One region of the Solibacillus sp. iso_87 genome, then DNA from elsewhere that is predicted to be linked to it. Evidence: a T-box and tRNA genes for the amino acid it is inferred to sense, from the RefSeq annotation. Region 1 holds a T-box; the other holds one or more tRNA genes.
The links. A T-box is a leader RNA that pairs with one kind of tRNA and senses whether it is charged. The one in region 1 lies ahead of tyrS (tyrosine--tRNA ligase), so its partner is inferred to be a tRNA-Tyr.
Positions count from the first base shown of each region.

Region 2: it has a tRNA-Tyr gene. The T-box ahead of tyrS (tyrosine--tRNA ligase) is inferred to sense a tRNA for this amino acid. The anticodon was not compared.

Region 1 is NZ_CM149656.1:2,852,657-2,858,932, reverse strand. It holds gene AC0VXV_RS14540 (transglycosylase domain-containing protein) at 1-1,886, opposite strand, end outside; T-box leader at 1,989-2,198, shown strand; gene tyrS (tyrosine--tRNA ligase) at 2,272-3,543, shown strand; gene AC0VXV_RS14530 (PstS family phosphate ABC transporter substrate-binding protein) at 3,637-4,809, shown strand; gene AC0VXV_RS14525 (YIP1 family protein) at 4,907-5,518, shown strand; gene AC0VXV_RS14520 (YjcZ family sporulation protein) at 5,775-5,939, opposite strand; gene rpsD (30S ribosomal protein S4) at 6,110-6,276, opposite strand, start outside.
Region 2 is NZ_CM149656.1:3,780,070-3,786,345, reverse strand. It holds rRNA gene AC0VXV_RS19350 (23S ribosomal RNA) at 1-415, shown strand, start outside; rRNA gene rrf (5S ribosomal RNA) at 504-619, shown strand; gene AC0VXV_RS19340 (FusB/FusC family EF-G-binding protein) at 896-1,528, shown strand; gene AC0VXV_RS19335 (alpha/beta hydrolase) at 1,625-2,911, shown strand; tRNA gene AC0VXV_RS19330 (tRNA-Asn) at 3,075-3,150, shown strand; tRNA gene AC0VXV_RS19325 (tRNA-Glu) at 3,280-3,354, shown strand; tRNA gene AC0VXV_RS19320 (tRNA-Val) at 3,400-3,475, shown strand; tRNA gene AC0VXV_RS19315 (tRNA-Tyr) at 3,506-3,589, shown strand; tRNA gene AC0VXV_RS19310 (tRNA-Gln) at 3,603-3,677, shown strand; tRNA gene AC0VXV_RS19305 (tRNA-Lys) at 3,695-3,767, shown strand; gene rocF (arginase) at 3,974-4,876, shown strand; gene sigW (RNA polymerase sigma factor SigW) at 5,026-5,589, shown strand; gene AC0VXV_RS19290 (anti-sigma factor family protein) at 5,603-6,217, shown strand.

The sequences.
Region 1 (6,276 bases):
AATGTTCCAGTTCCGCCCTGCTTCAAAACGTCACGCAGCATATCGGTCATCATATATGCTGTTTCCGGTGCAAATACTTTCACAGGCTCTACTTTATGTTCATAAATAATATTGCCGTCTAAATCTTCAATGCGATCAATCATGTAGGCATCGATAAATTGTCCATTATTGGCAAATGTTGCATATGCATTTGTGTTTTCTTCAACTGAAGCACCAATAGTTAAACTGCCCAGAACTGTCGAGCTGTTTTCGTAATCATCCGGCACTAATTTAGAGAAGCCCATCTTTTCCAAATAAGTTGCAGGACGACGGTCTAAAATGGAATCATATAAACGTGCTACTGCCAAGTTTTGCGATGAGGCAACCGCCTGGCGTGCTGGAATAATTCCTAGTTCCTGGTTCGGATTATAGTTCACAGGATCCCAACCGGTAACCGGGTGTACAAATTTCACATCAACAACAGGGCTTCCTGCTCCGATGACACCGTAATCAAGCGCTGGTGCGTAGGCAAGTAACGGCTTCATTGTTGAACCGTTTGAACGGAATGCATTAGTTGCATGATTTACTTGTGTAATACTATGGTCGCGTCCGCCAACAAAACTTAAAATGCGGCCGGTACTATTTTCAATAACAATACTTCCTGTTTGTACAGGTACATCCACTTCGATTTCTTCGCCTGTTTCAGGATCTTTTTCTTTCTTCTTATATGTTTGTCCGTATAAAGTGAACTCCTCCGTCACTTTTTTCATGGAATCATACATATCTTTATTGATCGTTGAGTAAATACGGTAACCGCCGGAACGTATTGTACGGTCGGCCATTATTGTATACTTTTCATTTAGGTTCTCTTCCTCTTTTAAACGATCCGGGTCAATGCCGTCTTTTTCGGCGAGTATTTTCGCAAAAATTTCTTTAGAACGGAGTTCAAGCTCAGCTGTTAACCAAGGATATTTTTCTTCCGGACGGATTTCATACCCTTTGAAGTCTTTCGTAATATCGTACGCAATTGCTTCGTTAAATTCTTTCTCGGTAATATAACCCGCCTCTTGCATACGATAAAGAACCGTTTTCATACGGTCAATACCTGGCTGTATCCCTTCCGCACTTTTTTGCTCACCTTTATTTGTAAAAGGTGTGTAGGTGAAAGGTGCCTGAGGGATACCGGCAATATAGGCAGCCTGCGGTAAATTTAATTTAGATGCGGACACACCAAAAATTCCTTGTGCAGCCGTCTCGATACCGGCAATATTACGACCTGAAGAATTTCGGCCGTACGGGATAATATTTAAATAGGCTTCGAGTATTTCTTCTTTTGTCATAAAATGTTCCAAACGGTACGCAAGTAAAATTTCCTTTGCTTTACGTTCATATGAAACTTCATTCGTTAATATTTGGTTTTTTATTAATTGCTGTGTAAGGGTAGAGCCACCTGTCTGTGTAGACGAGTTGGATACGTCTTGCAGTAATCCCCGTAATACCGCTTTTGGAACAATGCCGGTATGCTCCCGGAAATATTCATCCTCTGTAGCAAGTACAGCATTAATTAAGGATGGGGATATATTAGCTAGCGATGTTTCACGTCGGTCTAAATCAGTTCGGATCTTTCCTATGTAAATATCGTTCGCAAAATAAAGTTCACTTGTTTCTTCATAGCTGAAAATTTGTTCGCGCATTTCTTCTTTCGATCGCAAAGGTTCATCCTTTGTTAATGATGCGAAGTAACCTGCGCCTACACCTCCGACAAACAACAGTGTCGCAGCTATAAAAATAATCGCCAGCAATGTTAAATTCCAGAATACACCGCCTCCAATTCGGACGTAGCGCATTCGTTCTGAAGAAGCAAGGATATCGATTTTTTTATTAAATTTTTCGAGCCATTCTCTCACATCATCGACCTCCTAAAATCTTGTTTATTATAGCATATTTGATATATAAACGAATATAAATATTGACATCAACTATTTTCTAGGTAGAATAGAAAATATAAATTTCAGGCAACGAAGAGTTTGCAGTAATAAATGTGTTCCCTGCAAAGAGAGCTAGCGGTTGGTGAAAGCTAGACATAGCGCATTTATGAATTACGTACTTGGAGCCTGAACGGATCGTGTCACGTTATAGACGCTTAAAGTGGAAGAAAGAGACTGAAATTTCTTCAAGCCGGGTGGTACCGCGTTAAACTGAAATTTGACGTCCCTGCATGCATTTGCGTGTAGGGACTTTTTTATTTTCCTTACAAGTAAATGACGCATCATGAAAAAGGAGAGAAAACAAATGACAAACGAATTACTGCAAGACTTGGAATGGCGCGGATTGTTATACCAACAAACTGACGCGGAAGGTATGGAAAAGCTTTTAGACGAGGAGAAGGTTTCCCTATACGTAGGTGTTGACCCGACAGCGGACTCGATGCATATCGGTCATATCGTGCCATTGCTTACATTACGCCGTTTCCAAAAAGCAGGTCATACACCGATTTTATTAGTTGGTGGAGCGACAGGTACAGTAGGGGATCCATCTGGCCGTTCAGAAGAGCGCCAATTACAGACGATGGACCAAATCGAAAAAAATGTGCAAGGACTTAAAAAGCAAATGGAGCGCTTATTCGACTTTTCATCGGATGCGGCAAACAGTGCTGTTCTTGTAAATAACAATGACTGGGTTGGTCCAATGTCATTAATCGATTTCCTTCGTGATTACGGGAAACTGATCAATGTAAACTACATCTTAAATAAAGATACCGTTGCATCACGCCTTGATTCAGGTATTTCGTTCACTGAATTTGCATACACATTAATCCAAGGTATCGACTTCAACCACTTGTATGATCATCACAACGTTCGAATTCAAGTAGGTGGTTCGGATCAGTGGGGCAATATTACAACGGGCTTGGAAATGATTCGTAAAACACATGATGAAAATGCGAAAGCGTTCGGTATTACAATTCCGCTTGTAACAAAAGCAGACGGTACAAAATTCGGTAAAACAGCGGGCGGCGCTGTATGGCTAGATGCTGCTAAAACATCTCCATACGAGTTCTACCAGTTCTGGATCAATACAGCGGATGCCGATGTCGTGAAATACCTGAAAATCTTCACATTCCTGACACGCGAAGAGATTGAAGGTCTTGCAGTAAGTGTTGAAGAAGAGCCGCATCTACGTAAAGCACAAAAAGCGCTGGCTGAAGAAATGACACGTCTGATCCACGGTGAAGAAGGTCTGGAAGCAGCAGAGCGTATTACAAAAGCATTATTCTCTGGTGATTTAAAAGCATTATCAGTAGAAGAAATGAAAGTAGCCTTCTCTGGTGTACCTTCTGTAGAAGTGGCAAAAGAGGATAAAAATATCGTGGAATTAATCGTAGAAGCAGGGATTTCTTCTTCAAAGCGTCAAGCACGTGAAGATGTTACGAACGGTGCAATTAGTGTGAACGGTGAAAAAATTACGGATCTTGAATATGTAATCGATTCGAAAGACCGTTTGGATGATGCTTTTGCAATTATCCGTCGCGGTAAGAAAAAATACCATATGGTGAAATTTGCTTAATTAATTTAAACGTCTTGGAAAGCAGTTTTCCAAGACGTTTTTTTAAAAGGAATTTCTATTTTCATAAAGAACGTATAGGTTAGGGGTGAAAGTATGGAAAATAAATCTTATTTAGGGAAAATTATTATTTCGATTTTTGTATTACTGACTGTTTGCTTTTTTACTTTCATATTGTTATTTATTGTAGCGTTTAGCGGTAACATTCATTATATACCGTTGGTGATTTCAGCTGCGGTCATATTATATATTGGTTTTGTGCTTGTGATTTTTGATGTGTTTTATAAAAACAGTAAACGTGTAAAAATCTTTTGGACAATTGCAGGAATCGTTTTAGTCGCCTGTTCGGTCCAACCTGTTTATAAATGGTTCGATGATCGGGTGCCTACTGTAGACGCAGAAGTGGATATTTATCAATATGAGCCGTTTACAGATAAAAATAAATTAGTTCAGTTGGATAAGAAGCCGACTTTAAAGCTAGAGGAACCTTTACCTAAAATCGACGGTGCAACGGCTTTGTATCCATTGTATGCCGCCATTACTGAGCATATATATCCGGAAAAAGAATACAATCCATACAAGAGCGAAGTGGTGGTCAACCAGACTCATGAAGCCTATACGAATCTGATTTTCGGAAATACGGACATGATTTTTGCAGCTGGTCCTTCCGATTCCCAAATTAATCAAGCCGAACAACAGGGTATTAAACTTCATTTGACGCCGATCGGAAAAGAAGCGTTTGTCTTTTTCGTCAACAGTAAAAATAACGTCAATCGTTTATCACTCGATCAAATTAAAGGGATTTATGCTGGTGAAATTACAAACTGGTCAGAAGTGGGCGGAAAAGATGATGCAATCCGGGCGTTCCAAAGACCTCAGGACAGTGGATCGCAAACAGCACTGCAACGTCTAATGGGGGATACCCCTTTAATGGAAGCACCAACGGAAGATATAGCGACAGGTATGGGTGGAATTATCAATGAAGTGTCCCAATATAAAAATTATAAAAATGCAATCGGTTATACTTTCCGTTACTATTCAAATGAGATGGTTAAAAATAAAGAAATCAAACTCTTGGAAATCGATGGAGTTGAACCGACAAGAGAAACGATCCGCAACAATACGTATCCGATCGCTTCCGAATTTTATATTGTGACAGCAGGCGAGCCAACAGGAAATGTTAAGAAACTGATTGATTGGGTGCTGTCGGAAGAAGGGCAGACATTAGTGGAAAAGGCTGGCTATGTATCTCTTAAATCTGCCGAATAGTAAAAGATTGGTATGCTACTAAAGGAGCAATAACTTTGTATCACCCTAAAAATATCAGTATAATAGAATGTATACATATTTTTAGGGGGATGTTATTTTGAGTGAGCAATTAACAGGTACTGTCGATGATCGACATGCCATATTAAGCATTGCTGTTAAACCCCGAGATACTATTCGTTATGTGTTAACAACTAAAAAGTTATCTTATTTCATTTTCGTTGGTATTATCGGAGTGTTTGCTAGCAATTTAGTCAGCTTTATCGGTAGTGAATTTACAGGGCAATATACAATAGGGGATATCGTTTATTCAACATTTCTATTTAGTTTAATACTGTATTTTCTTTCTACAGTTTTATCGGCAGGCGTATTGACACTATCAGCAAAAGCGTTCGGTGGTATAGGGAAGTTTAAAGAAATGTTCCGTATGATCAGTGTGACAATGATTCCTTATATTTGGATATTGCCGGTTCTACTGTTCTGGATGCAATTCGCACCACAGTCATTTTTCACGATTTCCTATATGGAAACGTCACTAGGTGATTTGATTCTGCAATTTGTTTGTGGAACACTAATTATTATTAGCAGTATTTGGACATATGTCATCACAGTTATTGGGATCTCAGAAGTTCACCGCATTTCTAAGTGGAAAGCATTTTTTGCTTCGTTTATAGTAATTGCTGTACTAGGAGCAAGTTTCTTTGTATTTTAAAATATATTGTTAAAATTGTGACGTATTCTAATTATACGTTTAAATTAAAAGATGCTGTCGCTATATAAGCGTACAGCATCTTTTATATTGTTAGCGGGCTGTATTGTCTGAGTGTTCAGGAAAAAGCTAAGTACACTGTCAATGAATTAAAAATTAAAAGGGTCACTGGGGGAAGTGACCCTAATGGCGTGAAAAGCAGTAATAAGTAGTTGGAATTATTCCTGGCTAGCTAAAAATTTTTTGTGAATCGATGCTATTAGTAAGCAAAAGTAGCGCCGACAATAATTAAAAGAATGAATAGAACAACGATCAGAACGAAAGTTGAGCTATTACCGCCGCTGTTACCACCGCCACCACAGCCGTAACCGCCGTAACCACCGTAGTTTCCTTGATTTTGATATCCTTCATATCCGTAACCCATTTAATTCACCCCCTTTCCTCGTTATCCTATTCAACGAAGAAGAGTTGATCGGGGCGATTGAACAAATTTTTAAAAAAAGTTTTGCCCAAATTAATTTAATTAAAAAAACCACCAAGAACCTGATGAACAGGGCTTGATGGTTTGATCGAATATATCTGAAGCTCGAAAGATTAACGAGAGTAGAACTCTACGATGAATTGTTCGTTGATTTCAGAAGATAATTCAGAGCGCTCTGGTAAACGTACGAAAGTACCTACTTTAGAGTCTGCATCGAATGATAAATATTCTGGTACGAAGCTGTTTACTTCGATTGATTCAGCAACAACTGAAAGGTTAG
Region 2 (6,276 bases), 930 kb from region 1:
GGGAGGTTTGGCACCTCGATGTCGGCTCATCGCATCCTGGGGCTGTAGTCGGTCCCAAGGGTTGGGCTGTTCGCCCATTAAAGCGGTACGCGAGCTGGGTTCAGAACGTCGTGAGACAGTTCGGTCCCTATCCGTCGTGGGCGTAGGAAATTTGAGAGGAGCTGTCCTTAGTACGAGAGGACCGGGATGGACATACCGCTGGTGTACCAGTTGTCTTGCCAAAGGCATCGCTGGGTAGCTATGTATGGACGGGATAAGTGCTGAAAGCATCTAAGCATGAAGCCCCCCTCAAGATGAGATTTCCCATTACGCAAGTAAGTAAGACCCCTGAAAGACGATCAGGTAGATAGGTTCGAGGTGGAAGTGCGGTGACGCATGCAGCTGACGAATACTAATCGGTCGAGGACTTAACCACATTTTATTGCACCAATTCAATGAAACGTTTATCCAGTTTTGAAAGAATGAAATTTCTTTTACATAGGCTTATTTAAAGCCCAATATAGTGAAGTGATGATGGCAAAGAGGTCACACCCGTTCCCATACCGAACACGGAAGTTAAGCTCTTTAGCGCCGATGGTAGTTGGGGGCTTCCCCCTGTGAGAGTAGGACGTCGCTTCGCTCAAAAAGTCGCTGCTGATTTAGTCAGTAGTGGCTTTTTTATATTATTGGAAATTATAATTGCTACTATACAATATAAAGAGTAAACTCATAACATATTAAACCAAAGAGGGTGTCTTAAATAACAGACTGCCTTCTTTGGTTTTTCTTATATTTGAATTAAATTATTTTGCATGCCTTATACGAGGATTGTTTTAGTAGTTGACCATTAAAGCAGAAAGAAATACGATTAATGAATGTAAAATGTCCTATAAGGCAAAACATTGGAGGAAGTAACATGACAGCACCATTTTTAACAGTAGTGGACTTACGATTAATTGAGCAACAAGTAAATAAAATACTGAAGGCAAAACTGGCATCAAACGACAAGAAAATTGTTGCGGCTGTACGTCAGCTGGCAATTACAGAGCTAAGAGAAAAATTGACGCATGTAAATGAAGATATTATTAAAGAAGTAGAAACGGTTGAGGATACCGTCGGGGCAGATTTATTTTTCCAAAGCTTAAAGTCATATACTATTCCGTATAAATCAATTTCCGAGCAAGGTTTGCAAAAGCTATTTAAAAAGGATAAAAAGCTGAAGTTACCTAAACTAGAAATGATTGATTGGCAAGCAATCAGTTATCTGTCATGGGTTGATAAGGGGACAAACCGCCAATACATTGTACTGGAAAAGGTAGGTCAATATACGGCATTACGTGGAGTTGTAGACACCCACAATCCTATTAAAGGTGTCTGTTCGATTTGTAATCAGCACAGTTCAGTTCATTTGTTTACAGCTACAGTAAAGGGCAATGGTGATAATTATACATCTTACAGCAACTACATTTGTGATGACTCACAACTATGTAATCAAAAGGTCAGTGATTATGAAAAACTTCAGGATTTTGTTGCCCGTAATTTAATATGAAAATAAAAGTCATCTTTATTGAGGCTTTTTATTTTGAAACTTTTTCCTTTTCTAACCGTAAAGGAATTTAAGAACCCAATTGGGGGGGATTGAGCCATGCGAAAAATTGCTTATAGTTTAGCTGTTGTGTTATTGCTGTCAGCTTGTAATAGTGAAGCTACGGATAAGTCAACAGCAGAAGAACAAACGAAGCAGGAGGTTGTGCATATGGTGGAAGCACTATTAGGAAAATGGCAGGGGATGATTGAAATTCCGCAGTTGCCTCTTGAAATTATATTAAAATTGGAAGATTCGAGTGGAAGTATTTCCGTACCTGCACAAGGAATCAGTGATTATGCATTTGAATCGATTAAGTATAATGAGACGGATGTGACCATCGCTATTAATTTAGCTGGATCTCTCGTTAAAATTGCCGGGAAGCTAAATAACGATACAATAGAGGGAACGTTTACACAAAACGGACAGTCCTACCCAATTACGTTAAAGCCATATACAGAGATACCTGTAACGTATGAGGAACTATTAATCCCTGTTGCCGGCGGAGAGCTTAAAGCAGCGCTGGAAATGCCTGATAAAGCTATGGGAGAGGTAGTTATAATCCATGCAGGGTCAGGTCCTACAAATAAAGACGGCAATACAATAGGAGCTGGTTCGAATAATAGTTTAAAAATGATTGCAGAGAGCTTAGCGGAGAAAGGAATTGCTTCTATTCGTTTCGATAAACGTGGAGTAGGTGATAATACGGCATTAATTAAAAAAGAAGAGGATTTAACGTTTGATTTATATGTAGAGGATGTTAAATCTATTGTTGATTATGCTAAAAAGGATGACCGATTTAATGAAATTCATTTATTAGGGCATAGTGAAGGTGCTTTAATAATGACCATTGCTGCCCAGCAAAATGATGTAGCCTCTCTAATTTCGGTAGCAGGTATTGGAAGACCGGCAGATGAAGTTTTAATGGAACAATTGTCAGCAAGCCTACCTCCGAATTTATTAATGGAATCGGAAAAAGCATTGCAGCAATTAAAAGCAGGCAAAAGAGTAGAGACAGTCTCTGCACAGCTTCAATCATTATTTAGACCGTCTGTTCAACCATATATGATTTCATGGCTTAAATACGATCCCCAGCATGAAATAAGCAATGTTACCGTTCCAATTATCATCCTTCAAGGGAAAAAGGATATTCAAGTAACCGAAAATGATGCGGAAAACTTACATGCAGCAAATAATGATGCGACAATACACTATTTTGATAAGATGAATCATGTGTTAAAAGATGTAGAAGGCGATCGAGACCAAAATCTTGCGAGCTATTATAACCCTGATTTACCGCTAACAAATGGTTTGATTGATGAGATTACTGAGTTTATAAAGCAGTAATGGAGTACAAATATTCATTAAAATGAGGATTTTCCAATAAAAGAGGAGCATAATAAATAAAATGTTCAAATTATTTCAAAAAACTGCTTGTATAAATTTAAAACGTTGCTATAATAATAAATGTACGAGAGATGGCTTGTACATCACTGTATAATAGTAGCGTTCCGAAGTAGCTCAGTTGGTAGAGCATCCGGCTGTTAACCGGCAGGTCGCAGGTTCGAGTCCTGCCTTCGGAGCCATTTTTTTTGCCTTTTTACTATTACAAAATAAACATTAAAACTTTTTTTAAAAAGTTTTCAAAAAAGCTTGCACTATATAAAAAATGATGATATTATAAATCTTGTCTTAAAGAGAACAACTTATATAACGGCCCGTTGGTCAAGTGGTTAAGACACCGCCCTTTCACGGCGGTAACACGGGTTCGAATCCCGTACGGGTCACCATTTAAGGCTTCATAAAAAAATAAAGCAGTAACACTTGTTATGTATGGAGGATTAGCTCAGCTGGGAGAGCACCTGCCTTACAAGCAGGGGGTCGGCGGTTCGAGCCCGTCATCCTCCACCATTCAACTTTAACAGTGTTGCATCATTTGTCGGAGGGGTAGCGAAGTGGCTAAACGCGGCGGACTGTAAATCCGCTCCTTAGGGTTCGGCGGTTCGAATCCGTCCCCCTCCACCATCTATAAAATGTTTGGGGTATAGCCAAGCGGTAAGGCAACGGATTTTGATTCCGTCATGCCCTGGTTCGAATCCAGGTACCCCAGCCATTTTTTTTATTTTTTATGAGCCATTAGCTCAGTTGGTAGAGCATCTGACTTTTAATCAGAGGGTCGAAGGTTCGAGTCCTTCATGGCTCACTTTTATTTTATAAACTTAGAAGTGTACTTAAATATCAAATAACAAAAATAACAATCCTTTACTTAGTTATAAGTAAAGGATTTTTTGCGTATAAAAAGGGAAAATCGTTTAGCTGCTCGAAATTTCTATAGGAGGGTGAGCGGAGAAGAGAAAAGAATAGAATAGAATAGAAAAATTACATGACATGTTAGGGGATGCAGAAATGATGAATAAGAATATTTCAATTGTAGGGGTACCATGTGATTATGGACAACAGCGCCGCGGGGTAGATATGGGACCAAGTGCAATTAGATATGCAGGGCTGCAAAAGCGTTTGACTGATCTTGGTTATGAAGTTGAAGATGAAGGGAATATTCAAGTTATTGAGGGAGATGCAGCTGCACATAAAGATGAAAAGTTGCTTAATCTGGAAGAAGTAATTAAGGTCAATACAGCACTTGCCGAAAAAGTATTGAGTGTTGTAAATAAGGATTACATACCGCTTGTATTAGGGGGCGACCATAGTATTGCAATTGGTACATTGGCAGGTCTATCAATGAAATATAAAAATCAGGGCATTATCTGGTTTGATGCCCATGCAGATTTAAATACACCGGAAACAACGCCATCCGGAAATATTCATGGGATGCCCTTAGCAACAAGTATTGGATTAGGACATGAAAGGCTAACATCAATTTTACATTCAGAACCTAAAATCAAAGCCGAAAACATTGTTATAATTGGCGGACGTTCTATCGATGAAGGAGAACGGGAACTAATTAAGTCCAGAGGCATTAAAATATATACTATGCACGAAATCGATCGCCTTGGAATGACATATGTAATGGAAGAAACTCTAAAATATTTTAACCAATTGCAAATAGACGGCCTTCATTTATCACTTGATTTGGACGCATTAGATCCATTATATACTCCTGGGGTGGGGACACCTGTAGCAGGTGGGATCACTTACCGGGAAAGTCATTTAGCAATGGAAATGATCCAGGAATCAGGCTTAATGACATCGGCGGAGTTTGTAGAGGTGAATCCTATATTAGATGAACGAAATAAAACAGCAGATGTAGCGGTTGCCTTAATCGGCTCTTTATTTGGCGAAACTTTAGTATGATTATTACGAAAAAATTCGATTGGTCGTTACGAAGTTTGTTATAATAAAGGCACATATTTATTGGTGAAAAAAATTTTTAGAGAAAATGAAACCTTTTAAAAAGCAATCCGTATATATAGAACAGCTGAAAAGGTGGAGAGGAAAGACAAATGGATGCGTTAGTTAATAAAAGAATAAAGCAAGTGCTTAAAGGTGACCAAAACGCATATGCAGACATCGTTAACCTCTACCAGCACAAGCTGTATCAAGTGTGCTATCGAATGCTTGGAAATAAGCAGGAAGCAGAAGATATCGCACAAGAGGCATTCATACGTGCCTATATTAATTTACATTCGTATGATCAAAATCGAAAATTTTCAACATGGCTTTACCGAATCGGAACAAATCTATGCATTGACCGAATTCGTAAAAAGAAGCCCGATTATTACTTAGATGCGGAGGTAGCGGGAACAGAAGGGCTGGATATGTATTCTCAGATTGCCGCAGAGGAGCAGTTGCCGGAAGAGGCCGTTGAGCAGATGGAGCTTCAGGACCGAATACAATATGAAATTAGCCGCCTTCCCGATAAGTATCGATCGGTCATTGTATTAAAATATATTGAAGAACTGTCCCTTCAGGAAATAAGCGAAATTTTGGATATGCCTTTAGGAACAGTTAAAACGCGGATTCACCGTGGCCGTGAAGCGTTAAGAAAGCAGTTAAACAATTTGTAGGAGGAAGATACGCATGAAAACGTGTGCATCAGAATTCGTGGATTATATGCACGAATATTTAGATGGTGATATTAGTCGTGAGCATGAACAAATATTGAAGCAGCATTTACAAACATGCCCTGATTGCCAACAACATATGCATGAATTAAGTGACACGGTTGCGTTTATCAAGAGTGCAGCACATATTACTGCCCCTCCGCGCTTTGAGGATCAAGTGATAAGCCGTTTACCGAAACGCAAAAGTTCTGCCGGCATCAAACGTTGGTTCCGTCAGCATCCTGTACTTGTAGCTGCAGCAGTTTTCTTTTTATGTATGAGTGCCACATTGTTAGGCAGTTTTCCGAATGATGATCAATTCTCTGTGACGAAACAGCCTAATTTAGTCGTTGAAGGGCAAACGGTAACAGTGCCGGTTGGTGAAGTTGTTAAAGGTGACATCGTTGTGAAAAATGGAGATATTATTGTCGAAGGGGAAGTGGACGGCAATATAACAGTTATCAATGGCAACTACATGGCATCTACGGCAGTCGTTACAGGGCAAGTAGAGGAAATTGATGAAATGTTCGAATGGCTATGGTACAAAATTAAAGACGGCTTCAATAAAGCAATCGCTGTTTTTAATGAGTAATAACTCAGAACTATCATCACGATAAATACAACAAGAAATAATATTTTCTTAATAAATCG